2 regions of the Micromonospora sp. B006 genome follow, and region 1 is predicted to be linked to the other one. Evidence: predicted binding sites of a transcription regulator. Region 1 holds the regulator's gene; the other holds the start of a gene.
What was found. The regulator HrcA, encoded in region 1, represses chaperone genes, less so after heat shock. The targets are predictions, from matches to a motif close to GGTTNGCACNCTCNNNNNGAGNGTGCNAACC.
Positions count from the first base shown of each region.

Region 2: the regulator HrcA is predicted to act here: its motif matches at 2,920-2,950, upstream of groES (co-chaperone GroES).

Region 1 is NZ_CP030865.1:4,297,032-4,311,390, forward strand. Features, by position in the region: partial or broken gene MicB006_RS32805 (LAGLIDADG family homing endonuclease) at 1-115, opposite strand, end outside; partial or broken gene MicB006_RS32395 (PhoH family protein) at 104-799, opposite strand; gene MicB006_RS19205 (serine hydrolase) at 934-2,310, opposite strand; gene MicB006_RS19210 (histidine triad nucleotide-binding protein) at 2,307-2,651, opposite strand; gene MicB006_RS19215 (SDR family NAD(P)-dependent oxidoreductase) at 2,745-3,506, shown strand; gene MicB006_RS19220 (IS110 family transposase) at 3,605-4,675, opposite strand; gene MicB006_RS19225 (16S rRNA (uracil(1498)-N(3))-methyltransferase) at 4,992-5,726, opposite strand; gene dnaJ (molecular chaperone DnaJ) at 5,728-6,873, opposite strand; gene hrcA (heat-inducible transcriptional repressor HrcA) at 6,947-7,969, opposite strand; gene MicB006_RS19240 (DUF4870 domain-containing protein) at 8,201-8,857, shown strand; gene hemW (radical SAM family heme chaperone HemW) at 8,897-10,120, opposite strand; gene MicB006_RS19250 (enoyl-CoA hydratase-related protein) at 10,140-10,925, shown strand; gene MicB006_RS19255 (hypothetical protein) at 11,078-11,935, shown strand; gene MicB006_RS19260 (carbohydrate ABC transporter permease) at 11,950-12,783, opposite strand; gene MicB006_RS19265 (carbohydrate ABC transporter permease) at 12,780-13,766, opposite strand; gene MicB006_RS19270 (sugar ABC transporter substrate-binding protein) at 13,763-14,359, opposite strand, start outside.
Region 2 is NZ_CP030865.1:4,914,787-4,929,145, forward strand. Features, by position in the region: gene MicB006_RS22020 (sulfite oxidase) at 1-619, opposite strand, end outside; gene groL (chaperonin GroEL) at 756-2,402, opposite strand; gene groES (co-chaperone GroES) at 2,473-2,787, opposite strand; gene MicB006_RS22035 (methyltransferase domain-containing protein) at 3,042-4,274, shown strand; gene ybaK (Cys-tRNA(Pro) deacylase) at 4,323-4,802, shown strand; gene MicB006_RS22045 (sugar ABC transporter substrate-binding protein) at 5,007-6,110, shown strand; gene MicB006_RS22050 (ATP-binding cassette domain-containing protein) at 6,174-6,986, shown strand; gene MicB006_RS22055 (sugar ABC transporter permease) at 6,983-8,242, shown strand; gene MicB006_RS22060 (ROK family protein) at 8,273-9,448, shown strand; gene MicB006_RS22065 (DUF4142 domain-containing protein) at 9,536-10,273, shown strand; gene MicB006_RS22070 (ABC transporter ATP-binding protein) at 10,328-12,088, opposite strand; gene MicB006_RS22075 (ABC transporter ATP-binding protein) at 12,085-13,791, opposite strand; gene MicB006_RS22080 (hypothetical protein) at 13,862-14,116, opposite strand; gene tsaD (tRNA (adenosine(37)-N6)-threonylcarbamoyltransferase complex transferase subunit TsaD) at 14,134-14,359, opposite strand, start outside.

The sequences.
Region 1 (14,359 bases):
GCGTGGGCGTCCCGTCCGAGCCGATGACCAGGTCGCCGACCTGGAGCGAGCCGAACGGCCGGAAGCCCTCCGGGGTCAGCACCCGGGCGTCGTACGGCTGGGCCCGCCCGCGCATGTATGCCAGCGGCGCGACCTCGATCGTCCCGGCGGCCATCAGCTTCGGGATGGTCTCCGGGTCGAGCATGTCGTGCAGCGCGTCGTAGAGCGGGCGCAGATACGGGTCGATCTTCTCGTTCAGGGTGCCGGGCAGGAAGCCGAGCCGCTCCCCCGCCTCGACCGCCGGCCGGGTCAGGATGATCCGGTTGACCTGCTTGGCCTGGAGCGCCTGCACGGCCTTCGCCATGGCCAGGTAGGTCTTGCCGGTACCGGCCGGGCCGATGCCGAAGACGATGGTGTGCGCGTCGATCGCGTCGACGTACTTCTTCTGCCCGAGCGTCTTGGGACGGATGGTGCGGCCGCGCCGGGAGAGGATGTTGAGCGTCAGGACCTCGGCGGGCCGCTCGGCGCCGCCCTGCTCGAGCATGCCGACGGTACGCCGTACGGCGTCTGTGGTCAGGGTCTCGCCTTTCTCGATCAGTTCGAGGAGTTCACTGAAGAGACGCTCGGCGAGGGCGTTGTCGGCGGGCGCGCCGGTGATGGTGATCTCGTTGCCGCGCACGTGGACGTCGCTGTTGACCGAGCGTTCGACGAGTCGCAGGATCTCGTCGCCCGCGCCGAGCAGGTTCACCATGATCTTCTGGTCGGGGACCGTGATCCTGGTCTGCACGCGCGGCGTGCCGGGAGGTGGGGTGCCGGTCATAGGTCGGGCCGTCGGGCCCTGCGCCACCTGCTCTCCGCTTCTCGGTGCCGGGCCCTGCTGGCGCGGCGTACGGTTACCTCCCATCGTATCGGGTCGGCACCGCGCACACCGCGCCCATTTCCGGCGCCCGGCGATCAGTCACCGGCGCGGAAGTCGTACCCGTCGAAGGTCTCCTGGCGGCGGGTGAAGCGGTAGGTCGCCCAGTGCATCCGGACCACCACGCCGCGCTCGTCGCGCGTCAGCCGCAGCAGCTCCCCCACCTCGCGTCCGGAGACCGTGCGGAACACGTCCGGCCGGTCCGGCAGCGGCGCGAACACCGCGGGCGGCTTCCCGGCCGGGTCGTCCGCGCCCCGGGCCCGCAGAGTCCCGTCGTGCCAGGAGAAGACGTACTCGAAACCCTCGCCCCACCAGCGGCCCAGCATGCCGCGCAGGTGCGCCGGGGCGGGCGGGCCGGGACGCCACGGCTCGATTTCCGCCGGGTCGTGCTCGACGGCGGTGGCGAGCAGCCGGTGCGCCAGGTCGAACACCTCCACGCCGGTGCCGGACGAGCCGAGCACCGCGGCGCCCATCGCCGCGGCGGTGCCCTGCCCGCCGCGCCGCCCGTAGACGGCGGCCAGGAATCCGGGCATCGCGCCGTCGTGCCCCACGTGGGTCACCCGCTCCGGCTGCGGGACCAGGATCAGCCCGAGACCGAAGCCGGCCGCCCAGAGCGACTCGTCGGTGGTGGTCAGCGGCCAGCGCATCTCCTCGACGGTGGCTGCGGCGAGCACCGTGCCGTCCGGGTCGAGCGCCGCCGGGTCGGCCAGGAACGCGGCCCAGCGGGCCATGTCCGGCGCGGTGCTCCACAGCTGCGCGGCCGGCGCCACCGCGCCGAAGTCGGCGGGTGGCTCCGGGCGGGCCTCGTCGGAGTACGCGTCGACCAGGAACCCGGTCGCGGCGCGCTCGGTCGGGTGCGTGTAGGTGGCGGTCAGCCCGAGCGGGGCGAGGACCCGGTCGGCCAGCACCTCGGCCCAGGTGCCGCCCCGGAGCCGGGCGGCCATCTCGCCCAGGAGCGCCATGCCGAGGTTGGAGTAGTGGAAGCGCCGCCCGGTGGGCAGCACCCGCTCGACCCGGGCCAGGTCGGCCAGCAACTCCTCGACGGCCGGGGCGCGCAGGCTGTCCCACACGTCGCCGTGGGGCTCGCGTTGCAGGCCGGCGGTGTGCGACAGCAGCCGGCGTACGGTCAGCTCGCCGTGCGCGGGCAGGTCGAGGTGCCGCCCGACCGGGTCGTCCAGGTCGAGCAGGCCGTCGTCTCGGCACTGCATGACCAGCGCCGCCGTGAAGGTCTTGGTGACCGAGCCGATCCGGAACACCGTCTCCGGCCCGAGCGCGGTGTCGTTGCCGGTGGCGCCCACGGCGCAGGTCCAGAGCGGCCGGTCGGCGCGGTGCAGGGCGGCCGACACCGCCGGGATGCGCCCGGTGGCCTGCGCCTGGCGCACCATCCGGCCGAGCCGGTCCGGGACGTCGGTCATCGGCAGAGCATCGGTCCGAGCGGCGCGCCGCCGAGCAGGTGGGCGTGCACGTGGAAGACCTCCTGGCCGCCGTACGGCCCGGTGTTGAACATGAGCCGGAACCCGTCGACGGTCAGGCCCTCCTCCTCGGCCACCACGGCTGCGGTCTGGAGCACCTCACCGGCCAGCTCGGGCGCGCCCTGGGCCAGCGTGGCCACGTCCACGTAGTGCTCCTTCGGGATCACCAGCACGTGGGTGGGCGCCTTCGGGTCGATGTCCCGGAAGGCGAGGGTGGTGGCGGTCTCGCGGACGATGGTGGCCGGGATCTCCCCGGCGACGATCCGGCAGAACAGGCAGTCCATCGCAGCAGTGTAAGGAGGGGCCCCCGCTTAACGCCTCCGGCATGGGAAGGGGCCCTTCTTAACACCTTGAGCCGGTGCGGCAGGATGGCCGCCATGTCGGGACGGGCAGTGCTGGTGACGGGGGCCTCGCGGGGCATCGGGCGGGCGGTGGCGAGGGCGTTCGCCGCAGGTGGAGACCGGGTGGCGATCCACCACCGGGACTCGGCCGAGCTGGCCGAGCGGCTGCGCGCCGAACTGCCGGGCGACGGGCACGTCGTGGTCCGCGCCGACCTGGCCGACCCCGACGCCGTACGCGCCATGGTGGACGAGGCGGCCCAGCGGCTCGGCGGCCTCGACGTGCTGGTCAACAACGCGGGCGTGTTCGGGCCGGCCGATCCCCCGCACCCGGTCTTCGAGAGCAGCTACGAGCAGTGGCGGGCGCGGTGGCGGGAGGTGCTCGACACCAACCTGGTCGGCGCGGCGAACGCGGCCTGGTGCGCCGCGCAGCACATGCGCGACCGTGGGGGCCGGATCGTCAACGTCTCGTCCCGGGGCGCGTTCCGGGGCGAGCCGGCCAACCCGGCGTACGGGGCCAGCAAGGCCGGGATGAACGCGATGGCCCAGTCGCTCGCGGTGGCCCTGGCCCCGTACGGCATCGCCGTGGCGTGCGTGGCGCCCGGCTTCGTCGAGACCGACATGACCAACGAGCACCTGAAGAGCGAGCGGGGCGAGGCGGTACGCGCGCAGTCCCCGTTCCACCGGGTGGCCCGGCCGGAGGAGATCGCCGCGGCGGTGCACTGGCTGGCGAGCCCCGAGGCCGAGTGGGCGTCAGGCACCATCATCGACCTGAACGGCGCCTCCTACCTCCGCTCCTGACCCCACTCACCCCCGCGATCTTGCACTTTCGGCCCCGAAGAAGCAACGCAAAAGGGACGCAGCGCGGACCGAAACTGCAAGATCTGTGAAGGTTGCTGTCAAGTGGTGGCTTCGAGGGTGCGCCAGATTTGGCGGGCTATGTAGCGTTTGAGGCTGCGGGTGATTTCGGCTGGGGTGTGGCCTTCTGTGGTGCGGCGGTTGGTGTAGTCCTTGGTGGGCTGGTGGCATCGTTGGCGGGTTTTGGCGATGGTGTGCAGGGCGGCGTTGAGGGTGCGGTCGCCGCCTCGGTTGAGGCGGTGGCGGGTGATGCGGCCGGAGCTGGCGGGGACGGGGCTGACGCCGGCGAGTGAGGCGAAGGCGGCTTCGTTGCGGAATCGGCCGGGGTGTGACCAGGCGGTCAGCGCGATCGCGGCGGTGACGGGGCCGATGCCGGGTTGGTCGAGCAGGGTGGGGCAGAGTTTGTCGACCAGGGTGCGGATCTCGGCGAGGTTGGCTTTCAGGAGCCGGTCGAGGGTGAGGATCTGCTCGGCGAGGGCTGCCAGGTGAGTGCGGCGCAGCCGGTCGAGACCGCTGCCGCTGCCGCTGGTGGTGGTGAGGGTGGTGGCGTGCTGGACCTGCCGCAGGGTGCTCAGTCCTCGCATCTGTGTGCGTAGGTCGTCGTCGGCGGTGAGGATCACCGATTTGAACAGGTTGATGGTGGCGGTGCGGGTGTCGCTGTAGTGGCGGCGGCAGACGTGCAGCAGGCGCAGGGCTTCCCGGTCGCCGTCGGCGCGGGGTGTGGCGACGTGATCGGCGGCCAGCACGCCACGAGCGGCGTGCACGGCGTCCAGCGTGTCGGACTTGCCGCCTCGACGGCGGCGTCCGGCAGCGGGTTTAGGTGCTTCCAGGACGTACTCGTCCGCGGCGCGCAGGACGCGCAGCAGACCGACACCGTGACAACGAGCGCCGTCCAGGGCCCAGGCCCGCCGGCCCGTTCCGAGCGTGCTGCTCTGCTGCTGGGCCCAGGCCAGCAGGACAGCGGCGCCGTCGTTGGTGGCCGGCACGGTGATCTCCGCCAGCACGGTGCCGACCGCGGTGAGCACCACGGCGGTGTGCGTATCGGTATGGGTGTCCACACCGATGACCGCGTCGACACGCTCGGCCAGACGTTCTGCCAGGATAGGAAACACGGACGGTTCTCCCTTGCACGGGACGACGTTCGGACGGCGTCGGCCCGGGAGACGATCACCCAGCGGCACATCTGTGATGAGTCACGCGACACGGGCTGCACACCCCCGTCGCGGACAGGCTTCTGATCAGGCCAACAAGGTGGGCCGGGCCGACGCCGGCAACCCACGAGGACAAGTCGACGCCACGGCACACCAACTCACAGCGGCCAGATCTTGCATGAGTCACTCATAGATCACCGACGTCGAACCCTACCGATACCAACCACCCGGAACCGGCCCACCTATAGAAGCGTCGGCGCGCACGGGAAAGGGAGGCTTACCAGTGGGTCAGGCGGGTGGCCAGGACTGTGAGGGCGGCCACGCCTGCTGTGGACGTGCGCAGGACTGACGGGCCCAGGCGGACCGTGCGGGCGCCCGCCTCGGCGAACGTGGCCAGCTCGTGGTCGGCGATGCCGCCCTCCGGGCCCACCACCAGGACGATCTCCCCGGCCGTCGGCAGATCCACTGTGGTCAGGCGGTCCTGCGCGCCCTCGTGCAGCACGAACGCGGCGGCCGCGCCGGCGATCCGGCGGGCCACAGTCGCGGTGGACTCGTCCGGGGCGCCGGCCACCACCGGCAGCCACGGGCGGCGGGCCTGCTTGGCGGCCTCCCGGGCGGTGGCCACCCACTTCTGGCGGGCCCGTACGCCCCGGTCGCCGCGCCACTGCGCCACCGAACGGGACGCCGCCCAGGGCACGATCTCGTCCACCCCGACCTCGGTCATCGCCTGCACGGCGAGTTCACCCCGGTCACCCTTGGCGATGCCCTGCACCACGACCAGCCGGGGGACGGGCGCGTCCGCGTACCCCCGGCTGGTGACGCGCAGGTCGAGCGTGCCCCGGCCGACGGCGGTGACCACCGCGGCGGCGGTGCCGCCCCGGCCGTCGGCGAGCAGCAGTTCCTCACCGGCACGCAGCCGCTGCACGGTGGCCGCGTGATGGCCCTCCGGGCCGTCCAGCGTCAGCGTGTCACCGGTGGGCAGCGCATCGACCAGGAACAGCGGGGCGGACACCTCAGGCGTGCCCGTTGAACGCGTCGCGCATCCGGGAGAAGAAGCCGCCCTGCTTGCTCAGCTCGGCGACCTCCTCGCCGCGGGTCTTGGCGAAGTCGCGCAGCATCCGCTCCTGGTCGGCGTCGAGCTTTGTCGGGGTACGCACGTCGAGGTGCACGTAGAGGTCGCCCCGGCCGGTGCCGCGCAGGTGCGGTACGCCCCGGGCGCGCAGCCGCAGCGTGCTGCCGGGCTGGGTGCCGGGCTTGACGTCGACAGCTTCCTCGCTGTCGAGCGTCTTGATGGTCAGCCGCGTGCCGAGCGCGGCGGCGGTCATCGGCACGGTGACCCGGCAGTGCAGGTCGTCGCCCTTGCGGGAGTAGACGTCGTGCGGCCGCTCGTGGATCTCCACGTAGAGGTCGCCGGCGGTGCCACCACCGGGGCCGACCTCGCCCTGCTGGGCCAGGCGGATCCGCATGCCGTCCTCGACGCCGGCCGGGATCTTGACGGTCAGCGAGCGGCGGGTACGCACCCGGCCCTCACCGGCGCAGGTCGGGCAGGGGTGCGGGATGGTGGTGCCGTAGCCCTGGCAGACGGTGCACGGCCGGGCGGAGACCACCTGGCCGAGGAACGTGCGCTGCACCGACTGCACCTCGCCCCGGCCACCGCACGCCTCGCAGGTGGCCAGGTGGGTGCCGGCGGCCGTGCCGGCGCCGGAGCAGGTGGTGCAGAGCACCGCGGTGTCGACGGTGATCGGCGCCTCGACGCCGAACGCGGTCTCGTTGAGGTCCAGTTCCAGGCGCAGGATCGCGTCCGCGCCGGGCCGGGTGCGCGGCCGGGGACCCCGGCTGCCGCCCGCCGCGCCGCCGAAGAACGCGTCCATGATGTCCTGGAAGCCGACGAACGGACCGGCGCCGCCGGGCCCGCCCGGGCCGCCCATGCCACCGCCGCCGGGGGCGAGCGGGTCGCCGCCGAGGTCGACGATCTGCCGTTTCCGGTCGTCCGAGAGGACCTCGTACGCGGCGTTGATGTCCTTGAACTTCTCCTGGGCCTCCGGGTCCGGATTGACGTCCGGGTGGTACTGCCGCGCCAGCTTGCGGTAGGCGCGCTTGATCTCGTCGTCGGAGGCGTCCCGGCTCACGCCGAGAATGCCGTAGTAGTCCCTGGCCACTGCGTTAGGTGTCCTCATGTTCGTCTCGCGTCGCTCCGGTCGTCGGCCGCAACCGGCCGTCGGCCCTGACTGGTCAGTTCTGGGCCAGCAGTTCGCCCACGTAGCGTGCCACGGCCCTCACCATGGCGATATTGCCGGGGTAGTCCATCCGGGTCGGCCCGAGCACGCCGAGCCCACCGACGATCGTGCTGCCCGGTCCGTAGCCGGTGCTGACCACCGAGGCGGCCCGCAGGTTGTCGAACTCGTTCTCGTCGCCGATCAGCACGCGGGTGGTGCTCGGCTCCGTCTCGCCGATCAGTTTGAGCAGCACGACCTCTTCTTCGAGCGCCTCCAGGATCGGCCGCAGCGAGCCCTGGAAGTCGAGCAGGCCGCCCCGGGTGAGGTTGGCCTGCCCGGCCAGCGCGAGGCGCTCCTCGTGCCGTTCCACGAGCGTCTCCAGCAGCACCGTGGAGAGCGTGGTCATGGCCGGGCGCAGATGCGGCGCGGACTCGTCCACCAGCGCCTGCACCAGCGGCGGCGTCTCGGAGAGCTGGCTGCCGACGAGCTTCTCGTTCACCAGCCGGCGCAGGTCGGTCACGTCGTCGGCGGGAACCGGGGCGGGCAGCTCGACGAGCCGCTGCTCGACCCGGCCGGTGTCGGCGATCATGACGACCATCAGCCGGGTGGTGGAGATCGGCACCAGTTCCAGGTGACGCACCTTGGACCGGGCCAGGCTCGGGTACTGCACCACGGCGACCTGCCGGGTGAGCTGGGCGAGCAGCCGGACCGTGCGGTGCACCACGTCGTCGAGGTCGACCGCGCCGACCAGGAAGCGCTCGATGGCCCGCCGCTCGGCCGGGCTGAGCGGCTTGACCCGGGAGAGCCGGTCCACGAAGAGGCGGTAGCCGCGGTCGGTGGGCACCCGGCCGGCGCTGGTGTGCGGCTGCCGGATGTAGCCCTCTTCCTCCAGCACCGCCATGTCGTTGCGCACTGTCGCCGGGGAGACGCCGAGCTGGTGCCGCTCGACCAGGGCCTTGCTGCCCACCGGTTCCTGCGTGGCGACGTAGTCCTCGACGATCGCGCGCAGCACGGCGAGTTTGCGGTCGTCGAGACCCATGTCCCCACCTCCTGACACACCTCGGCCGGGCCGGCACGCGGCATCCGCCGGGCGGCTGGCACTCGACTGTAGCGAGTGCCAGTCTACGTCGGCACCCCCACCGATGCGATGATCGCCCGACGGACCTGCGGTGCGGCCCACCACACCATGGGCCAAGCCAGACCGAACAGCCGGTCACGCTGGGTCTGTGTCGCTCTGGTGCCGCTTGCCCGGTGGCCCTACCGTGACGGCATGACTGAACCTCCTCGCCCTCCCGGAGCAGGGGACTCCGGCCCCCAGCCCGACCCGTCGGCGCCCTACGGCTCCGGCGAGCCGCCCACCGCTCCACTGTCCGGCGCGCCGGGCGCGGGCGGGTATCCCCCGCCCGGTGACTATCCGCCCCCGGGCGGCTACCCGCCTCCGGGCGGGCAACCCCCGCCGGGCGACTACCCGCCCCCTGGTGGTTACCCCCCGCCGGGCGGCACGCCGGGCTACGGCGCCGGTTACCCCGCCGGTGGCGGCTATCCCGGCGGTGGCGGCTACGGCTCGGCCGGGTACGCCAACAACGACGAGAAGACCTGGGCGCTCGTCGCGCACTTCGGTGGCGCCGCCGGTGTCATCGTCGGCGGCGGCCTGCTCGGCTGGGTCGCCCCGCTGATCGCGCTGATGACCCGTGGTCAGCAGTCGCCGACCGTCCGCGCCCACTCCGTGGCGGCGCTGAACTTCCAGATCACCTGGGCCATCGCCGGCGTGCTGGCCTGGGTGCTCACGTTCGTCACCTGCGGGATCCTGTTCTTCATCCCGATGCTGGTCTGGCTGGTGCCGCTGATCTTCGGGATCATCGGCGGGATCAAGGCCAACGAGGGCGTGCTCTACCGCTACCCGATGAGCTACAGCTTCAGCAAGTGACATCGCCGGTCGGCCGAGGGGGCGGCCGACCGGCCCCGGTCACGGCAGCAGGTCGCGTACCACCGCGTCGGCCAGCAGCCGTCCGCGCAGCGTCAGCACCACGAGCCCCCGCGCGTACGCCCCGGCGTCGAGCAGCCCGGCTTCCCGGGCCCGCTCGGCGCCCGCCCGACCGGGCTCGTCCAGCACGTCCAGTGGCAGGCCGGAGGCGAGCCGCACCCGCAGCATCACGTCCTCCATGTGCTGTTCGTCCGGGCTGAGCACTTCCCGGGCCAGCGCCGGCGAGGCGCCCTCGGCCAGCCGCGCCGCGTACGCGCTCGGGTGCTTGACGTTCCACCAGCGCACGCCACCGACGTGGCTGTGCGCCCCCGGGCCCAGGCCCCACCAGTCGGCGCCGGTCCAGTAGAGCAGGTTGTGCCGGCACCGGGCCGCCGCCGAGCGGGCCCAGTTCGACACCTCGTACCAGGAGAAGCCGGCCGCGCCGAGCGCCGCCTCCGCGGCCAGGTAGCGGTCCGCCGCCACGTCGTCGGAGGGGTACGGCAGCTCGCCCCGGCGCATCCGCGCGGCCAGCCGGGTGCCGTCCTCCACGATCAGGGCGTACGCGCTGACGTGGTCCACCCCGGCGTCGACCACCTGGGCCAGCGAGGCGGCGAAGTCCTCGGCCGTCTCCCCCGGCGTGCCGTAGATCAGGTCCAGGTTCACGTGCTCGAACCCGGCGTCGCGCGCCTCCAGCGCGGCGGCGGTGGCCCGGCCCGCGCTGTGCCGCCGGTCGAGCACCGCGAGCACCCCGGGCGCGGCGGACTGCATGCCCAGCGAGATCCGGGTGTAGCCGGCGGCCCGCAGCGTCTTGAGCGACTCCGGGGTCACCGACTCGGGGTTGGCCTCGGTGGTCACCTCGGCGTCGGCGGCCAGCCCCCAGACGCGGTCGATGCCGTCCAGGATGCGGGCCAGGTCGTCGGCGGGCAGCAGGGTCGGCGTGCCGCCGCCGACGAAGACGGTGTCGACCCGCTGCGGCGGCGAGTCGCCCAGCACCCGGGCGGCCAGCGCCAGCTCGGCCAGCACGGAGTCGGCGTACGTCTCCCGGCTCGCCCCGCCGCCCAGCTCGGCGGCGGTGTACGTGTTGAAGTCGCAGTAACCGCACCGGGAGGCACAGAACGGCACGTGCACGTACACGCCGAAGCCGCGCGCGCCGACGGTGCGACGGGCGGTGGCGGGCAGCGATCCGTCGCGCGGGACGGGTTCGCCTTCTGGAAGGACGCCGGGCATGGCCACTAGTGTGCCCGGCATGACCTCTCCGGACGCTCTCGTGCGAGTCGCCACGGCCCGTGGGGTGACCACCCTCACCCTGGACAGCCCGCACAACCGCAACGCGCTCTCCACGCCCCTGATGACCCAGCTGCTTGCCGGGCTGGCCGACGCGGTCGCCGACGACGCGGTACGCGCGATCGTGCTCGACCACACCGGCCCGGTCTTCTGCTCCGGCGCCGACCTGAAGGAGACCGCCGCGGCGTACGCCAGCGGGACGGTGCCCGCCGGGATGCTCGGCGACGTGCTGGTGGCGGTGCGGGAGTGCCCGAAGCCGGTGGTCGCGAAGGTGGCCGGGCCGGCCCGGGCCGGCGGGCTGGGCCTGATCGCCGCCGCCGACCTGGCGATCTGCGCGCAGGAGGCGACGTTCGCGTTCACCGAGGTCCGGATCGGGGTGATCCCGGCGGTGATCTCGGCGACCGTGCTGCCCCGGCTGGACCAGCGGGCCGCCGCCGAGCTGTACCTGACCGGCGACACGTTCGACGGCCGCCGCGCCGCCGAGGTCGGCCTGGTCACCGCCGCGGTGCCGGCCGACGAGCTGGACGCCGCAGTCGAGCGCTACTGCGCCTCGCTCGTCAAGGGCGCGCCGGGGGCGCTGGCCGGGGCGAAGGAGCTGCTGCGCCGGCCCGCCGCCACGGACCTGCGGGCCGAGATCGCCGAGTTGGCGGCGCTGTCCACGGGGTACTTCCTCTCCGACGAAGGACGTGAGGGCGTCATGGCGTTCCGGGAGAAGCGGCCCGCCGCCTGGGTGCCCGCCGGGGACTGAGGTGCGCGGCGGGGCCCGGCTCGACGCCTTCGGTGGCGGCGGGCCCCGCCCGGCGGCAGGGCGTGGCTGGTCACGTGGCGACGGGACGGCCACTCGGACGAGAGGCGCGGGCGCGGGGCCGACGTACGCTTGGCGGACTGTCGGGACAGGGGGTGCGGGTGCGGACGCGAGCGGCGATCGTGGCATCTGGTGTTGCGGTGTGCGTACTGGCCCTGCTCGCGGTCTATGTCGTGACCAAGCAGTTCGGGGAGCACCTGCGGCTCCCCCTGGCCAGCCGGACCTGCACGGTGCAGGCCGACGGCGAGGTGGTGCTCGGCGCCGACCAGATGGCGAACGCGGCGACCATCGCGGCCATCGGGATGCAGCGCCGGATGCCCGAGCGGGCGGTGGTGGTGGCGCTGGCGACCGCGTACCAGGAGTCGCACCTGCGCAACATCGCGCACGGCGACCGCGACTCGCTCGGCCTGTTCCAGCAGCGCCCGAGTCAGGGCTGGGGCACCCCGGAGCAGGTCCAGGACCCGCGCTACGCGGCGAACAAGTTCTACGCCGCGCTGAAGAAGGTGAAGGGCTGGGAGCGGATGCGGGTCACCGACGCCGCCCAGCGGGTGCAGCGGTCGGCCTTCCCCGAGGCGTACGAGAAGTGGGCCGACGAGTCGGAGGTCCTGACCCGCGCGTTGCTCGGCCACGCGACCGGCGCGGTGGCCTGCACGGTGAGCTCGCCGCCGACGATGCGCGGGCCGGCTGCCGCCAGCGCCGTGCTGGAGAGCCTGTCGCTGGACTGGGGGCTGCCCCGGCTGGCCACGGCGACCGACCTGACCGCGCTCACGGTGCCGGCGGGCGACGACCGCAACGGCTGGCGGTACGCGCACTGGCTGGTCTCGCACGCCGACGACCACGGCGTGAAGCGGGTCCGCTTCGGGAGCCTGGAGTGGACGGCCGAGCAGGGCTCCTGGGCCCGGGTGAAGGGCGATCCGGCCACCGACGTGCGCGCCGAGGTGTTCGCGGCCTGACCGGCCGCCCTCCCTCAGCCCTTCACCGCGCCGGCGACCAGGCCGGAGACCATCCGGCGCTGCACCAGCAGGAAGAAGATGATCACCGGCAGGGTGAACAGCGTGGACGCGGCCATGACCGAGCCCCAGGCGGTGTCGTCCCGGCCGAAGAAGAACGTCATCGCCACCGGCAGCGTGTACTTCTGCTGGTCGTTGATGAAGGTCAGCGCGAAGATCAGCTCGTTCCAGGCGGTGATGAACGAGAAGATGCTGGTGGCGACCAGGCCGGGCGCGACGAGCGGGAACAGCACCTTGCGGAACGTCTGGGCCCGGCTGGCGCCGTCGATGGCGGCGGCCTCCTCCAGTTCCTTCGGCACCGCGGCGACGAAGCCGCGCAGCATCCAGACCGCGAACGGCAGCGAGAAGCCGAGGTACGTGAGGATCAGGCTGGGCAGCGTGTTGTAGAGGCCGAGCCGCTGGATCATCAGGAACAGCGGGATGACGAGCGCCTCCAGCGGGATCATCTGCACCACCAGCAGCATGATCAGGAACGTGGTGCGCAGCTTGAACCGGAACCGGGCCACGGCGGTCGCGGCGAGCAGCGCGACCAGCCCGCTCAGCAGCACGGTGGCCGCCGCGACAAGCACGCTGTTGAGGAAGAAGTCGGTGAACGTCACGCCCGGGATCAGGTTGCCGGTGAGGATCTCCCGGTAGTGCTCCAGGGTCGGCTCCGCCGGCACCGGCCGGGGCGTGGACGAGAAGATCTCCCGGTTGGGCTTCAGCGAGGTCGCCACCATCCAGTAGACCGGGAACGCGGCGAAGAGCGCGACCAGCAGACCCGCGCCGTTGAGGGCGATCTTCTTCATCATTCGTCCTCCTGCCGCAGCACCATGCGGACGTACAGGGCGGTCACCGCGAGCAGGATCACGGTGAGGATCACGGCGATGGCGGAGCCGAGGCCGTACTTGGGCGGCGGCGAGAACGCCTCCGCGTACGAGTAGATCGACAGCATGAACGTGGACCGGTCCTGGGTGCCGCCGGCCAGCACGAACTGCTGGGTGAAGACCTTGAAGTCCCAGATCGTGGAGAGCACCACGAGGATGCCGAAGACCGGCCGCAGGATCGGGAAGGTGACCGACCAGAAGACCTTCCACGGGCCGGCGCCGTCGACCCGGGCCGCCTCCTGCAACTCGGTCGGCACGCTCTTGAGCCCGGCCAGCACGCTCACCGCGATGAACGGGAACGAGTGCCAGACCACCACGAGCGTCAGGATGGCGAAGAACATCAGCGGATCGTTGAACCAGCCGTACCCGGTCCAGTCGCTGCGCCCGAACAGGGCCGTGGAGAGCCCGTCGGGAAGCTTGTTGAACAGCCAGGTGACCAGGCCGCTCGTGTCGTCGAAGATCCACTTCCAGACGATGGTGCCGGTCAGCGCCGGGGTGGCCCAGGCGAGCATCACGCAGCTCGCCACGAACGTGGCCATCTTCTTGCCCAGGCGGTTGAGCAGCAGCCCGACCAGGGTGCCGAGGATCATCGTGAGCGCCACGTTGGCGACCGCGAACAGCACGGTGTTGCGCAGGACCGTACGGAAGAACGGGTCGCCGAGGATCTGCGCGTAGTTGGCCAGGCCGACCCACGGCCACTCGCGGTCGCCGCGCAGCTGCCGGACGCTGTCCAGCTTGTGGAAGGACATCCACACGACCTGGCCGAGCGGCCACAGCAGCAGCACGGCGATGATCGCCAGGCAGGGCAGGAGCAGAAGGTACGGAAGGTGATCCACCCGGCGACGGCGCCGCCGCGCGGGGGTCTCCCGCGCGGCGGCCTCGCCGGTGGCCTCGGTCAGCGTGGTCACTTGGCGTTGAGGATGCTTTCCATCTCGGTGGCCGCGTCGGCGGTGGCCTTCTCGACCGTCTTCTGACCCTTGATGACCGAGCTGTTCATCGCCTGGGTCACCGTCTTGGTCCGGCTGACCTCGACCCACTTCGGGGTGAGCGGGGTCAGCTTGGTGTTCTGGATGGCCGTGGCGAACGCGGCCATCACCTTGTCGTTGGCGTAGTTGCCGCCGCTGACCAGATCCTTGTAGACCGGGAAGAAGCCGAGGCTGCCGGCGAACTCCTGGTCCTTCTGCTTGCTCAGCAGCACCGTCATGTAGTCCCAGGCCAGCGACTGCCGCTCGCTGTCCTTCCAGATGGCGATGTCGGAGCCACCGGCGAACGCCGGGGCGGCCTTGCCGTCCGGGCCGGGGATCGGGAACGTGCCCCAGACCTTCTCGATGTCCGGGTTGTCCTTCTTCATCGCGCCGCCCTGCCAGCTTCCGGCGAACGCCATGGCGGCCTTGCCGGTGGCGAACTGGGTACGGGCGTCGACCTCGTTCCACCCGGCGGCGGCCGGCGGGGCGACCTTGTGCACTGTCACCAGGTCGGTCCAGAACTTGACCGCCTTCTG
Region 2 (14,359 bases), 620 kb from region 1:
GCGTCTCCCCCTCCCGGGCCAGCGCGGCGACCGCCGGCGGCGGGGCGGACGGCGGGGGCGACGCGGACGGCGGCTCGCTGTCCGCCGAAGCGGCCCCGTCGCGCTCCGCCGGGCCGGTCCCGGCCCGGTCGCGTCGCACGGCGTCAGACCGGTAGCGCCCCGGTCGCTTCCGGTGCGCCGGTTCGGCGCTCAGCGGGCCGGCCACGAAGGCCCAGAGCGTCAGCGCGCCGAGTCCGCCGCCGACCAGGGAGGGCAGCGCGTCGAACGCGTCAGCGCCGGCCCGGGTCAGCGCGGCGGCGACACCGAGCGCGGCGAACGCGGCGATGCCGGCCAGGCCGATCGCCAGCCGCCGGACCGCCGCCAGGCCGAGCAGCGCCCCGAAGGCGGCCAGCAGCAGCGCCGTCCCGATCAGCAGCGCGATCTTGTCGTACGTGCCGAAGACGCTGATGGCGAACTGCTTGAGCGGCTCGGGCACCAGGTCGACGACGAGTCCGCCGACGGCGACGAGCGGAGCCGACCGGGGGCCGGTCAGGACCGCAACGGGTTCGGCGGCGCCGAGCGCCACCACGGCGGCGACGACACCGGCCAGCGCCGCGCGGCGGCGGGAGAGGGTGCTCACGGCATCCAGTCTGGTCGACCCGCGGGGACGGCTGCCAATTCCGTCAGCGTTCCGTAAGGGGACCCGGCCCGGGAAAGCCGTCAGGGCACACCACCGGGTCGGCGGTGTGCCCTGACGTCGAGCCGTACTCCTCGGGTCAGAAGCCCGGGCCGTGCTGGTGGCCGTGACCGTGCGAGTGGCCGTGGCCACCGGCGCCGGCCGACTCCGGCTCGGCCGGCTTCTCCACCACGAGGCTCTCGGTGGTGAGCAGCAGGCCGGCGATCGAGGCGGCGTTGCTGACCGCGTTGCGGGTCACCTTCACCGGGTCGATGATGCCGGACTTGGCCAGGTCGACGTACTCGCCGGTGGCGGCGTCGAGGCCGTGGCCCCAGTCCTTGCCGACGACCTTCTGCACCACCACGTAGCCGTCGTGGCCGGCGTTCTGGGCGATCCAGCGCAGCGGCTCGACGAGCGCCTTGCGCACGATCGAGACGCCGACCTTCTCGTCACCGGTGAAGCCCAGGTCGTCGTCGAGCGCCGGCAGGATCTGGGCCAGCGCGGCGCCGCCACCCGGGACCGTACCCTCCTCGACCGCGGCCTTGGTCGCGGCGATGGCGTCCTCGATGCGGTGCTTGCGCTCCTTCATCTCGACCTCGGTGGCCGCGCCGACCTTGATCACGGCGATGCCGCCGGAGAGCTTCGCCAGCCGCTCGGCCAGCTTCTCCCGGTCCCACTCCGAGTCGGAGGCCTCGATCTCCTTGCGGATCTGGGCGACCCGGTCGGCGACCTCGGAGGCCTGCCCGCCACCGTCGACGACCGTGGTGTTCTCCTTGTCGACCACGACGCGGCGGGCGGTGCCGAGCACCTCCAGGCCGACCTGGTCGAGCTTGTAGCCCAGCTCCGGGGCGACCAGCTCGGCGCCGGTCAGGATCGCCATGTCCTGGAGCATCGCCTTGCGGCGGTCGCCGAAGCCGGGGGCCTTGACCGCGCAGACCTTGACGGTCTTGCGCAGCGCGTTGACCACGAGCGTGGAAAGGGCCTGACCCTCGACGTCCTCGGCGACGATGAGCAGCGGCTTGTTGTCCTGGAGGACCTTCTCCAGCAGCGGCAGCAGCTCCTCGATCGCCGAGATCTTCTGGGTGGTGATCAGGATGTACGGGTCCTCCAGGACCGCCTCCTGCGCCTCCAGGTCGGTGACGAAGTTCGGCGAGATGAAGCCCTTGTCGAACTGGAGCCCTTCGGTCACCTCCAGCTCGGTGACGAGCGCGGAGCCCTCCTCGACGGTGATGACGCCGTCGCGGCCGACCTTCTCCATCGCCTCGGCGATCAGCTCACCGATGGCGGCGTCCTGCGCGGAGACGGTCGCGACGTGCGCGATCGACTCCTTGCTGGCCACCTCGACGGCCTTGCCGAGCAGCGCCTCGGAGACCTTGGCGGCCGCCGCGTCGATGCCCCGCTTCAGGCCGGTCGGGTTGGTGCCGGCGGCCACGTTGCGCAGGCCCTCGCGGACCATGGCCTGGGCCAGCACGGTGGCGGTGGTGGTCCCGTCGCCGGCGACGTCGTTGGTCTTGGTCGCCACCTCCTTGACCAGCTGCGCGCCGAGGTTCTCGTACGGGTTGGTGAGCTCGATCTCCTTGGCGATGGTCACGCCGTCGTTGGTGATCGTGGGCACACCGAACTTCTTGTCCAGGACGACGTTGCGCCCGCGCGGGCCGAGGGTGACCTTGACCGTGTCCGCGAGGGCGTTGACACCGTGCTCCAGCAGGTGCCGGGCATCGTCCGAGAAGCTGAGGATCTTCGCCATCAGTATCCCTTCGAAGCGACGTTGCCCCGGCCCGGCGAGCCGGACCGGGGCAACGACACTGATCGGTTGCTTACTTCTCGATGACCGCGAGGACGTCGCGGGCGGAGAGCACCAGGTACTCCTCGCCGGCGTACTTGACCTCGGTGCCGCCGTACTTCGAGTAGAGGACGGTGTCGCCGACCTTCACGTCGATCGGCACGCGGTTGCCCTTGTCGTCGATCCGGCCCGGGCCGACAGCGAGGACGGTGCCCTCCTGCGGCTTCTCCTTGGCGGTGTCGGGGATCACGATGCCCGAGGCGGTGGTGGTCTCGGCCTCGTTCGCCTGGACCACGATGCGGTCCTCGAGCGGCTTGATCGCAACCTTGGTCGCGGTAGTCACGGGCATACCCTCCCGGGTACTTGGTGTCGTTGCCGGCCGGCGTGCCGACCAGCGTCAATCTGCCACATGCCACCGGGCGGGGCCGTCGTCGCGGGTGCCGGTCCGCCTGGCGCTCAACCCCCGGGCACAGGGCCCGGGCGTTGGCACCCTCAGGGTGAGAGTGCTAATCGCAGGTTATTCCTCGGCTAGCACTCCGTCAAGGAGAGTGCCAACGCGTCGCCCTCCGTGTCGCGCCGGAACCGGGCCGGGACAATGGGCGCGTGGATCTCGACCAGCTCGCCGCGCTGCGTACCCCCGAGGGGTCGGCCGCGCTCGCCGCGGCCGCTCGGGTGGCCGGCGGCGACCCGCTGGCGGCGGCCGCCGCGCTGCGCTCGGCCGGGATTCCGGGCGACCTCGCCGCCGCCGCGCTGACCCAGGCGGAGCTGCGCCGCCGCGCGGTCGGCAAGTTCGGCGCGGCCGCCGCCGGGATGTTCCTCACCCGGCCCGGGCTGGAGCAGGCCACCCGGGGGGTGGTCGCCGACCGGCGGGCCGCGCGGCTGCGCGCCGCGGGCGTGACCACCCTGGCCGACCTGGGTTGCGGCCTGGGCGCCGACGCGCTCGCCGCCGCCCGCGCCGGAATCCGGGTGTACGCGGTGGAGGCCGACCCGCTCACCGCCGCGATGGCCGCCGCGAACGCCGGGGCCGCCGGGCTGGCGGAACTGGTGACCGTCGAGTGCGGCGACGCCACGGCGTTCGACGTGAGCCGGGTCGACGGCGCGTTCTGCGATCCGGCGCGGCGGCGGGCCGGCACCGGGCGGCGCGTCTTCGACCCGAGGGCCTACTCACCGCCGTGGGACTTCGTCACCGGCCTGGCCGCGCGGGTGCCGCGCACCGTGGTGAAGGTGGCGCCGGGGCTGGACCACGCGCTGATCCCGGCCGGCGCCGAGGCGGAGTGGGTGAGCGTGGACGGCGACCTGGTGGAGGCGGCGCTGTGGTGCGGCGAGCTGGCCGGCGTCCCCCGCCGCGCCACACTGCTGCGCGAGAAGGAAGGGCCCCTTCTTAACGCCTCCGGTAGTAAAAGGGTCCCTTCCTATCACCTCACCGGCACCGGAGCGGCCGAGGCGCCGGTGGGGCCGGTCCGGCGGTTCCTGTACGACCCGGACCCGGCCGTGGTGCGCGCGCACCTGGTCGCCGAGCTGGCCACGGACCTCGACGCCACGCTCGCCGACCCGTCGATCGCCTACCTGTACGCCGACGAGGCCCGGCCCACCCCGTTCGCCCGCTGCCTGGAGATCACCGACGTGCTGCCGTTCTCGCTGAAGCGGCTGCGCGCCCTGCTGCGGGAGCGCCGGGTCGGCCGGGTCGAGATCCGCAAGCGCGGCTCGGCGCTGGAGCCGGAGAAGCTGCGTCGCGACCTGCGACTCTCCGGTGACGCGGCGGCCGACCTGGTGCTGACCCGGGTCGCGGGCGACCCCACGGTGCTCGTCTGCCGGCCGGTCCCGGCCGGCGGCTGACCGCGGTTTCGGCTCGCGGCCGGCCGGCGACCGGGCTAGCTTGATCCGGTGGCGGGCCCTGGCACTCCGGCGATCGCGTTGCTGAGCAAGCGGAAGATCGCCCACAGCACCCACACCTACGACGTCTCGCCGGACGCGCCGAACTACGGCGCGCTGGTCGCCGCGGCGCTGGGCGTGGCGCCGGACCGCGTGTTCAAGTCGCTCGTCACCGAGGTCGACGGCGGGTTGACAGTGGCGGTGGTGCCGGTGACCGGCGAGCTGGACCTGAAGGCGCTCGCCGCCGCGGTGGGCGGCAAGCGGGCGGCAATGGCGGACCGGGCGGTGGCCGAGCGGGCGACCGGGTACGTGCGGGGCGGGATCAGCCCGCTGGGCCAGCGCAAGCGGCTACCGACAGTCGTCGACTCCTCGGCGCTGGCGCACCCGACGGTGTACGTCTCGGCGGGCCGCCGGGGCTTGCAGGTGCAGCTCACGCCGACGGATCTGGTGACGCTCACCGGGGCGGCCACGGCATCGATCGCCGCCGCCTGACGGGCCTCGTGACGGTACGTGTGGGAGCGTTCCCGGAGCGCGCCCGCCCGGCGGTGTCTCGCGGGTGACAACCGCGTTGCTGAATTGTTACCGCCGCCAACAAACTTCTGACCTCGGCAGTCTTGCGGCCCATGGGAGGTGAGGAATACGTTGCCGGACACAACAAAACATCACCACTCCCCCACCTCCGAAAGGACCCTGCACATGCGCAAGGGCTTCCTCACCTTCGCGGCCGTCGGTCTTCTCGCGACCGGCAGCATGGCCGCCTGTGGTGACAACGGCGGTTCTTCCGACGAGGCCGGCGGCTCCAACGCCAAGAAGCCGAAGATCGGCGTGATCCTGCCGGACAGCAAGTCCTCCGCCCGCTGGGAGGGCGCGGACCGCAAGTACCTCAAGGCGGCGTTCGACGCGGCGGGCGTCGAGTCCGACATCCAGAACGCGCAGAACGACAAGACCGCGTTCCAGACCATCGCCGACCAGATGATCACCAGCGGCGTCAACGTCCTGATGATCGTCAACCTGGACTCCGGCACCGGCAAGGCCGTGCTCGACAAGGCCAAGTCGCAGGGCGTGGCGACCATCGACTACGACCGGCTGACCCTGGGCGGCTCCGCCCAGTACTACGTCAGCTTCGACAACGAGGCGGTCGGCAAGCTCCAGGGCGAGGGCCTGAGCAAGTGCCTGACCGACAAGGGCGTCAAGAACCCGTCGATCTCGTACCTCAACGGCTCGCCGACGGACAACAACGCCACCCTGTTCAAGAACGGGTACGACTCGGTGCTCAAGCCGAAGTTCGACTCGAAGGAGTACACCAAGGTCGCCGACGACCCGGTACCGGCGTGGGACAACGCGCAGGCCGCCACGATCTTCGAGCAGCAGATGACCAAGGCCGGCGGCAAGATCGACGGCGTGCTCGCCGCCAACGACGGTCTCGGCAACGCGGCCATCTCGGTGCTGAAGAAGAACAAGCTCAACGGCAAGGTCCCGGTGACCGGTCAGGACGCCACCAAGGAGGGCCTGCAGAACATCCTCGCCGGTGACCAGTGCATGACCGTCTACAAGGCGGTCAAGAAGGAGGCGGACGCCGCCGCCGACCTGGCCATCGCCCTCGCCAAGGGTGAGCGGAAGGACACCGGCCAGACGGTCAAGGACCCGGAGGGCAACCGGGACGTGCCGGCCGTGCTGCTGGAGCCCAAGGCCATCTTCAAGGACAACGTCAAGGACGTTGTGGCCGACGGCTACGTCACCAAGGAAGAGCTCTGCACCGGTGCCTTCGCGAAGCTCTGCACCGACGCCGGCGTGAGCTGACCCACCCGCCTCAGGCGGCGCCGGACGGGATCCGAGACCTCCCTCCGCCCAAAGGAGAACCCCGTGTCCGCAACCCCCCTGCTGGAGCTACGCGGGATCGACAAGAGCTTCGGTCCCGTCCAGGTGCTGCGTGACGTCGCCTTCACCGCGCACCCCGGCGAGGTGACCGCGCTCGTCGGCGACAACGGCGCCGGCAAGTCGACCCTGGTCAAGTGCATCAGCGGTATCCACCCCACCGACGCCGGCGAGTTCCTCTTCGACGGCCGGCCGGTGAGCATCAACAGCCCGCGCGACGCCGCCGCGCTCGGCATCGAGGTCGTCTACCAGGACCTCGCGCTCTGCGACAACCTCGACATCGTGCAGAACATGTTCCTCGGCCGGGAGAAGCGCAGCGGCATCGTGCTCGACGAGCCGACCATGGAGCAGATGGCCGCCGAGACGCTCGCCGGTCTGAGCGTGCGCACCGTGAAGTCGCTGCGCCAGCACGTGGCCAGCCTCTCCGGCGGCCAGCGGCAGACCGTCGCCATCGCCAAGGCCGTGCTCTGGAACAGCCGGCTGGTCATCCTGGACGAGCCGACCGCCGCGCTCGGCGTCGCGCAGACCGCCCAGGTGCTGGAACTGGTGCGCCGGCTGGCCGACAACGGCCTCGCCGTGGTGCTCATCTCGCACAACATGAACGACGTCTTCGCCGTCTCCGACCGGATCGCCGCGCTCTACCTCGGCCAGATGGTCGCCCAGGTGAAGACCACCGACATCACCCACTCGCAGGTGGTCGAGCTGATCACCGCCGGTCGATCCGGCAGCCTCGGCCTCACCGGCGAGCCGGGCGGCAACGGCGCCGCGCCCGCCGACACCACCCCAGGAGCCATCCGATGACCGCCATCGTCGTGAAGAAGGAAGGCCCGGCCGGCGTCGCGCCGACACCGACCCTGAACAGCCACGTGAACAACTACTGGCGCCGGGTACGCGGCGGCGACATCGGCGCGCTCCCCGCGGTGGTGATGCTCGTGGCGCTGGCGGTGGGCTTCTCGATCGCCCGCCCGTCGTTCTTCACCGCCGGCAACCTGGCGAACCTGTTCACCCAGGGCGCGGCGGTCACGCTCATCGCCATGGGCCTGGTCTTCGTCCTGCTGCTCGGCGAGATCGACCTCTCCGCCGGCTTCGCCAGCGGCGTCTGTGCCGCGATCCTGGCCAACGTCGTCACAGTGCTCGGCTACCCCTGGTACGTGGCGGTGCTCGCCGCCGTCGTCACCGGTCTGGTGATCGGCACCGTGCTGGGCCTGCTGGTCGCCAAGGTCGGCATCCCGTCCTTCGTGGTGACGCTCGCCGGGTTCCTCGCCTTCCAGGGTGTCGTGCTGACGCTGATGGACGAGGGCGCCAACATCGCGATCCGCGACGACGTGCTCGTCGCGATCGCCAACCGCAACCTCTCCCCCGCGCTGGGCTGGGCGCTCGCCGCGGTGGCCGTCGCCGGGTACGCGGCAGTGCAGTTGCTCCGGTACCGCAACCGGGCCGCCCGTGGCCTGCTCACCGACCCGCTCACGGTGGTCGGCGCGCGGATCGCCGGCCTGGCCGTGATCCTCGGCGTGGCGGTCTACGTGCTCAACCTGGAGCGCAGCCGCAACGTCCTGATCACCTCGCTCAAGGGCGTGCCGATCGTGGTGCCGATCATCGCGGTGCTGCTGATCGTCTGGACGTTCGTGCTCCAGCGCACCAGCTACGGACGGCACATCTACGCGGTCGGCGGCAACGCCGAGGCGGCCCGCCGGGCCGGCATCAACGTCGACCGGATTCGTATCTCCGTCTTCGTCATCTGCTCCTCGATGGCCGCCATCGGTGGCATCGTGGCCGCCAGCAGGGGCAACTCGGTCGACCCCAACACCGGGGGCAGTAACGTACTGCTCTACGCCGTCGGCGCGGCGGTGATCGGCGGCACCAGCCTCTTCGGCGGCAAGGGCCGGGTCCTCGACGCCGTGCTCGGGGGCGCGGTGGTCGCGGTCATCGACAACGGTATGGGACTGATGGGATACAGCTCGGGCGTCAAGTACGTGGTCACCGGCGTGGTGCTGCTCGCCGCGGCGACCATCGACGCGCTGTCGCGTCGGCGGGCCGCCGCCACCGGCAACCGCTGAGCAGGGGCACGGAAACACATGGCAGTGGCAATGCGCGCGGGCCCCAGTCAGGACGAGATCCGTCGGCAGAACCTGGGCGCATTGCTCCGCTACGTACACGTTCACGGGGCCACCACCCGCGCCGAGCTGACCACCGCGCTCGGGCTCAACCGCAGCACCATCGGCGCGCTGACCGCGGACCTGGCCGGCGCCGGTCTGGTCAGCGAGGGGACGCCGAAGGAGACCGGCCGGGCCGGACGACCGTCACTCGTCGTCCGGCCCGAGTCGGAGCGGGTCTACGCGTACGCGTACAGCGTCGAGGTGGACCGGCTGCGGGCCGCGCGGGTCGGGCTCGGCGGTGAGGTGCTCGACCGCCGGGAGATGGAGCGGCCACGCAACCTGGTCGCCGGGGAGGCCGCCCCGCTGCTCGCCGGGGCGGTCAAGGAGATGCACCAGTCGGTGCCGCCGGACGCGATCTGCGTGGGCGCCGGGGTGGCGGTGTGCGGCATGGTCCGCCGCGACGACGGGCTGGTCCGGCTCAGCCCGACCACCGGCTGGGTGGACCAGCCGATCGGTGCGGCGCTCGCCGTCGAGCTGGGGATAGACGTACCGATCACGGTGGGGAACGTGGCCGACGTGGCCGCGTACGCCGAGCACGCCCGGGGTGCGGCCGTCGGCTGCGACAACGTCATCTACATCTACGGCGACGTCGGTGTGGGCGCGGGCATCATCGCCGGGGGCCGGCGGCTGACCGGGCACGGCGGCTACGGCGGCGAGGTCGGCCACATGGTGGTGGTCCGCGACGGCGTGCGCTGCGACTGCGGCCGGCGCGGCTGCTGGGAGACCGAGATCGGCGAACACGGGCTGCTGCGCGCGGCGGGCCGGTCCGAGGCGCGCGGCCGGGACGCGCTGCTCGCCGTATTCGACGCCGCCGACCGCGGCGACGCCCGCGCGCAGACCGCGGTACGGCAGGCCGGCGACTGGCTCGGCTTCGGCGTCGCGAACCTGGTGAACATCTTCAACCCGGAGATGGTCATCTTCGGCGGCACCATGCGCGACCTCTACCTGGCCGCCGCGGCGCAGGTGCGCAGCCGGCTCAACTCCAACGGGCTGCCCGCGTGCCTGGAGCACGTGCGGCTGCGTACCCCGAAGCTGGGCGACGACGCGGCGCTGATCGGCGCCGCCGAGCTGGCGTTCGAACGACTCCTCGCCGATCCGCTGAACTGATCGGCCCGGTGATCCGTACCAGTGTGCGGACGGGCGGCCGTCCACGACACCCCGCGTACCGGTCCGGACCGAGGAGGCACCGCAACCATGGCATCGCTGGAATCCGCACGCCGCAAGCTGGCGCACCGGGTGGTACTGCTGCTCGCCGCGCTGGGCGCGGGGATCGGCGTCGTTCCCGGGACGGCGCAGGCCGCGCCCAACCCCGGCGTGCAGATGAACGCCGCCGACATGACGCTGCTCAACGGGGTACGGCTGGCCGGGCTGTGGGAGATGCCGGCCGGGCAGATGGCGGCCGAGAAGGGCCAGTCCGCCCGGGTACGCGAGGTCGGCGCGGAGATCGCCAAGCAGCACGCGGAGCTGGACCAGCTGGTGGTCGAGGCGGCCAACAAGCTCGGCGCCACCCTGCCGACGGATCCGACGGCCGAGCAGCAGGGGTGGCTGACCGAGATGCGGAACGCCAACGGCGCCCGGTTCGACCAGATCTTCGTCACCCGGCTGCGGGTCGCCCACGGCAAGATCTTCCCGGTGATCGGCGCGGTCCGGGCCAGCACCCGCGACCCGATCGTGCGCAAGCTGGCCGAGGACGCCAACAAGTTCGTCAACGACCACATGACCATGCTGGAGAGCACCGGGCTGGTGCGCTGGCAGCAGCTGCCACCGGCCGCGCTGCCGCCCGCGCAGAGCGACTCGCTCGTCGCCGCGGCCCAGGCCAACGTGGGTAGCAGCGGCGGGCTCCAGGTCGGCACCGGACTGGTGTGGGCGGTGTTCCTGATCGCGCTCGGCACCGGCGGGTACGCCACCTGGCGGCTGACCCGCCGCTCGTGACCGCGGCCGTCGAGCGGGCCCCGGCGCACGTCCGCCGGGGCCCGTCGCGCGTTCTCAGCCGTGCCAGGACCGCCACAGCGCGGCGTACGAGCCACCAGCCGCTACGAGTTCGTCGTGTGAACCCAGCTCGGTGATCCGCCCGTCGGCGACCACCGCCACGCGGTCCGCGTCGTGCGCGGAGAAGAGCCGGTGCGCGATGGCGATGACGGTACGGCCCTCCAGCACCGCCGCCAGCGACCGCTCCAGGGCCCGGGCCGCCCGCGGGTCGATCAGCGACGTGGCCTCGTCCAGCACCAGCGTGTGCGGGTCGGCGAGCACCAGCCGGGCCAGCGCGAGCTGCTGCGCCTGCGCCGGGGTGAGCGGGTGGCCGCCCGCGCCGACCGGCGTGTCGAGCCCGTCCGGCAGGGCCAGCGCCCAGTCCAGCGCGTCGACGGCGGCGAGCGCGGCGCGTACCCGCGCCGGATCGGCGTCCGGCCGCACCATCGCCACGTTGTCGGCGAGCGTGCCGATGAACACGTGGTGCTCCTGACTGACGAGCGCGACATGGGTACGCAGCTCGGCCAGGGGCATCCCGGCCAGCGGACGGCCGTCCACTGTCACAGTGCCGGCGTTCGGCGCGTGCACGCCGGCCAGCAGCCGGCCCAGCGTCGACTTGCCCGCCCCGGACGGGCCGACCATCGCGAGCCGCTCCCCCGGCCGGGGTTCCAGCGTCACGCCGTGCAGCACGTCGTGTCCCGGGCGGTACGCGTACCGCACGTCGTGCGCGGCGAGCCGGCCCTCGCCGCCCGGAGCGACGGCGCGCTGGTCCGGCGTGGCGGATTCCCTGGCGCGCTCGTCCGGCTCGGCGGCCACCCCGAGCAGCCGGGCCAGCGAGGCGCCGCCGACCTGGAACTCGTCCAGCCAGCCGAGCAGCCGCTCGATCGGGTCGGTGAGCTGCTGGGCGTAGAGCGTGGCGGCGGTGACCTGGCCGAGGCTTACCCAGCCCTTCAGGTGGAACCAGCCGCCGATGAGCAGCGTCGCCACCATCGGCACCAGGTAGCCGAACTCGGCCACCGGCCAGAACACGGTCCGCAGGTGGAGCGTGTAGCGCTCGGCGGCGTACGACCGGCGGATGTCGGCGTCCCCGCGAGCCCGGCGGCGGGCCGCCTGACGCAGCGCCTCGGTGGTCCGCGCCCCGTCGACCGTCTCGCTGATCCCATCGGTGATGTCCGAGTAGGCGGCGTTCTCCCGCAGGTAGCCCTGCGGCGCGCGGCGCAGGTACCAGCGCGTGCCGGCCCACAGCACCGGCACCGACAGCAGGCTGGGCAGCGCCAGCAGCGGGCCGGTCAGCACCAGCGCGCCGAGGATGAGCAGCACGGTCAGCGCCGAGATCAGCGTCTCCGGTCCGGCGAACCGGACGGTACGGGACAGCGCGGCGACGTCCCGCGAGGTGCGTGTGAGCAGGTCGCCGGTGCCGGCCCGCTCCACTGTGGCGAGCGGCAGCGCGAGCACCCGGTCGACGAACTCCTCCCGCAGCTCGGCGAGCACCCGCTCACCGAGCCGGGCCGAGGCCAGGTGCGCGAAGCGGACCAGCACCGCCTGCACCACCACGAACGCGGCGATGGCCGCCACGACCCGGTCCACAGTCGTCGCGGCGATGCCCTGGGAGATGCCCTGCACCAGGTCACCGAGCAGGCGCGGGGCGACGAGCCCGGCGCCCGCGGCGAGCGCGTGCAGGCCGAGCGCGACGGCCAGGCCCCGCGGGTGGCGGCGGATCAGCTCCCGCACGTACCGGCGGACCTGGGCGACGTCGGCGACGGGCAGCGCGTTGCTCATCGCTCCTCCTCCCGGCTCACCGTGGCGGCGTAGCGCGGCTCGCCGGCGAGCAGTTCCTCGTGCCGGCCCTCGGCGACGACCTTGCCGTCCTCCACGAAGACCACGTGGTCGGCGTGGCCGAGCACCAGCGGGCTCGTGGTGCAGACCAGCGTGGTGCGACCGTGGCGGGCCGGGCCGAGCCGTTCGGCGATGCGCGCCTCGGTGTGCGCGTCCACCGCGCTGGTCGGCTCGACCAGGATCAACGTCTCCGGGTCGGCGACGAGCGCGCGGGCCAGCCGCAGCCGTTGCCGCTGCCCGCCGGAGAACTCCCGGCCGCGTTCGGCGACCTCGCCGTCCAGGCCGCCGGGCAGCGCCTCGACGATGTCGGTGGCGCTCGCCGCGGCCAGCGCCGCCTCCACGGCGCCGGGCGCGGCCCGGTCGTGCGGGTCCAGCTCCGTGCGCAGCACGCCGCTGAACAGCTGCGCGTCGTTGTCGGCCACCAGGATCCGCTCCCGCACCGTCGCCAGTGCCACGTCCCGCAGCGGTACGCCGTGCAGCGTGACGTCCCCGTCGGCGTACCGGCCGAGCCGGTCGGCGATCTCGACGGCGTCCTGCGGGGTGGCGGTGGCCAGCGCGGTGAGCCGGCCCGGTCGCAGGACGAGTCCGGAACGCACGTCCGCCAGTTCGCCCGGGCCGGCCGGCACCGGCACCGGGGTGGCCGGGTCGGTGAACTCCGGCGTGAGGCGCAGCAGCCGGACCACCCGGCGAGCCGCGACGTGTCCCCGGGTCAGCTTGTCGGCCGCCTCGGTGAGGTTGCGCAGCGGGCTGACCAGGAACGCGGTGTAGCCGTAGAACGAGACCAGCTCACCGGCGCTGATCTGGCCGCGCAGCGCGAACCGGGCGCCCAGCCAGGTCACCAGCACCACGAAGACACCGGGCAGCAGGATCTGCGCGGCCTGCAGCAGCGACTCGACCCGGGCCACCCGCAGCCCGTCCGCGCGCAGCGCCTGCGACCGTTGCCGGTAGCGCTCGGACAGCACCGGCTCGCCGCCGACGCCGCGCAGCACGCGCAGGCCGGAGACGATGTCAGCGGCCCGGGCGGTGAGCCGGCCGGTCGACTCCCGGTACGCGGCCTGCTGCCGGTGCAGCGGGCGGATCAGCAACGCGACGAGCGCCATCAGCAGCGGCACCCCGACCACCACCACGAGGCCGAGCGGCTGGGAGGCGCTGAGCAGGATCACCGCGACTGTGACGATGCCGACCACCGAGCCGACGCCCCGGGCGGTGATGTCGATGGCGCCGCCGATGTGCTCGATGTCGGCGGTGCCGATGCTCACCACCTCGCCGGCCGCGACGCGCCGGGGCAACGCGGCGCCGAGCCGGTTGGTGGCGTCCACCGTCACCTGCACGGTGCGGTAGGCGGCGCCGAGCCAGTTGTGCACCGCGCAGCGGTGACGCAGGATCCCGGCGACGGCCTGCACCAGACCCAGCCCGAGCAGGGCCAGACTCCAGCGCACCAGCGCGTCCGGGTCGCGTTGCGCCAGGCCGGCTTCCACGGCGCGGCCGAGCACAGCCGGCACCAGCGCCTGGGCCAGCATCCAGATCACGCCGAGCGCGAGACCGGCGCCGAAGATGAAGGGGTGCCGCCCGGCGAGCCACACGAGGTATCGGGTGGCCGACCGCGCGTCGGGGGTGCCGGGGTCGCCGGCCGGTGAGAAGCGCATGACCCACCGACGCTAGGTGCCGGGACGACCTGGACGCCAACCAATTCCGGCCGTCGTGACGACCCTCGCGTCAGCGGTCGACCTGGGCGAAGTCCCAGCTGTGCGGCGGGCGGGCGATCAGGCGCGCCGGCGGCTCGGGCAGCTCCCGGGGGTTGTTCCGCCACTTCGAGATGACCACCAGCCGGTGGTCGGTGGAGGAGAACACCTCGCTGGAGACGTGCATCGGGTCGTGCTCGAACTCGGGCAGCGCGGTCTCGCAGACCCAGGTGATCAGGTCGGCGAAGCCGTACGACTCGGCCTTGGCCTCCCACATCCGGACGATCATGTCGGTTCCCTCCCCGCTCACACACTGACCACTGTCAGCGGCATCGCCGAGTCGGCCGGCAGGTCCAGCCGGCTCGGCGCGACGCCCGCGGCGACCAGGTGCGAGCCGAGCGCGGCCACCATCGCGCCGTTGTCCGTGCAGAGCTTCGGCCGGGGCGTACGCACCCGGATGCCGTGCTTGCCGGCCCGCTGCTCGGCCATCGCCCGCAGCCGCGAGTTGGCGGCCACTCCGCCGCCGATCACC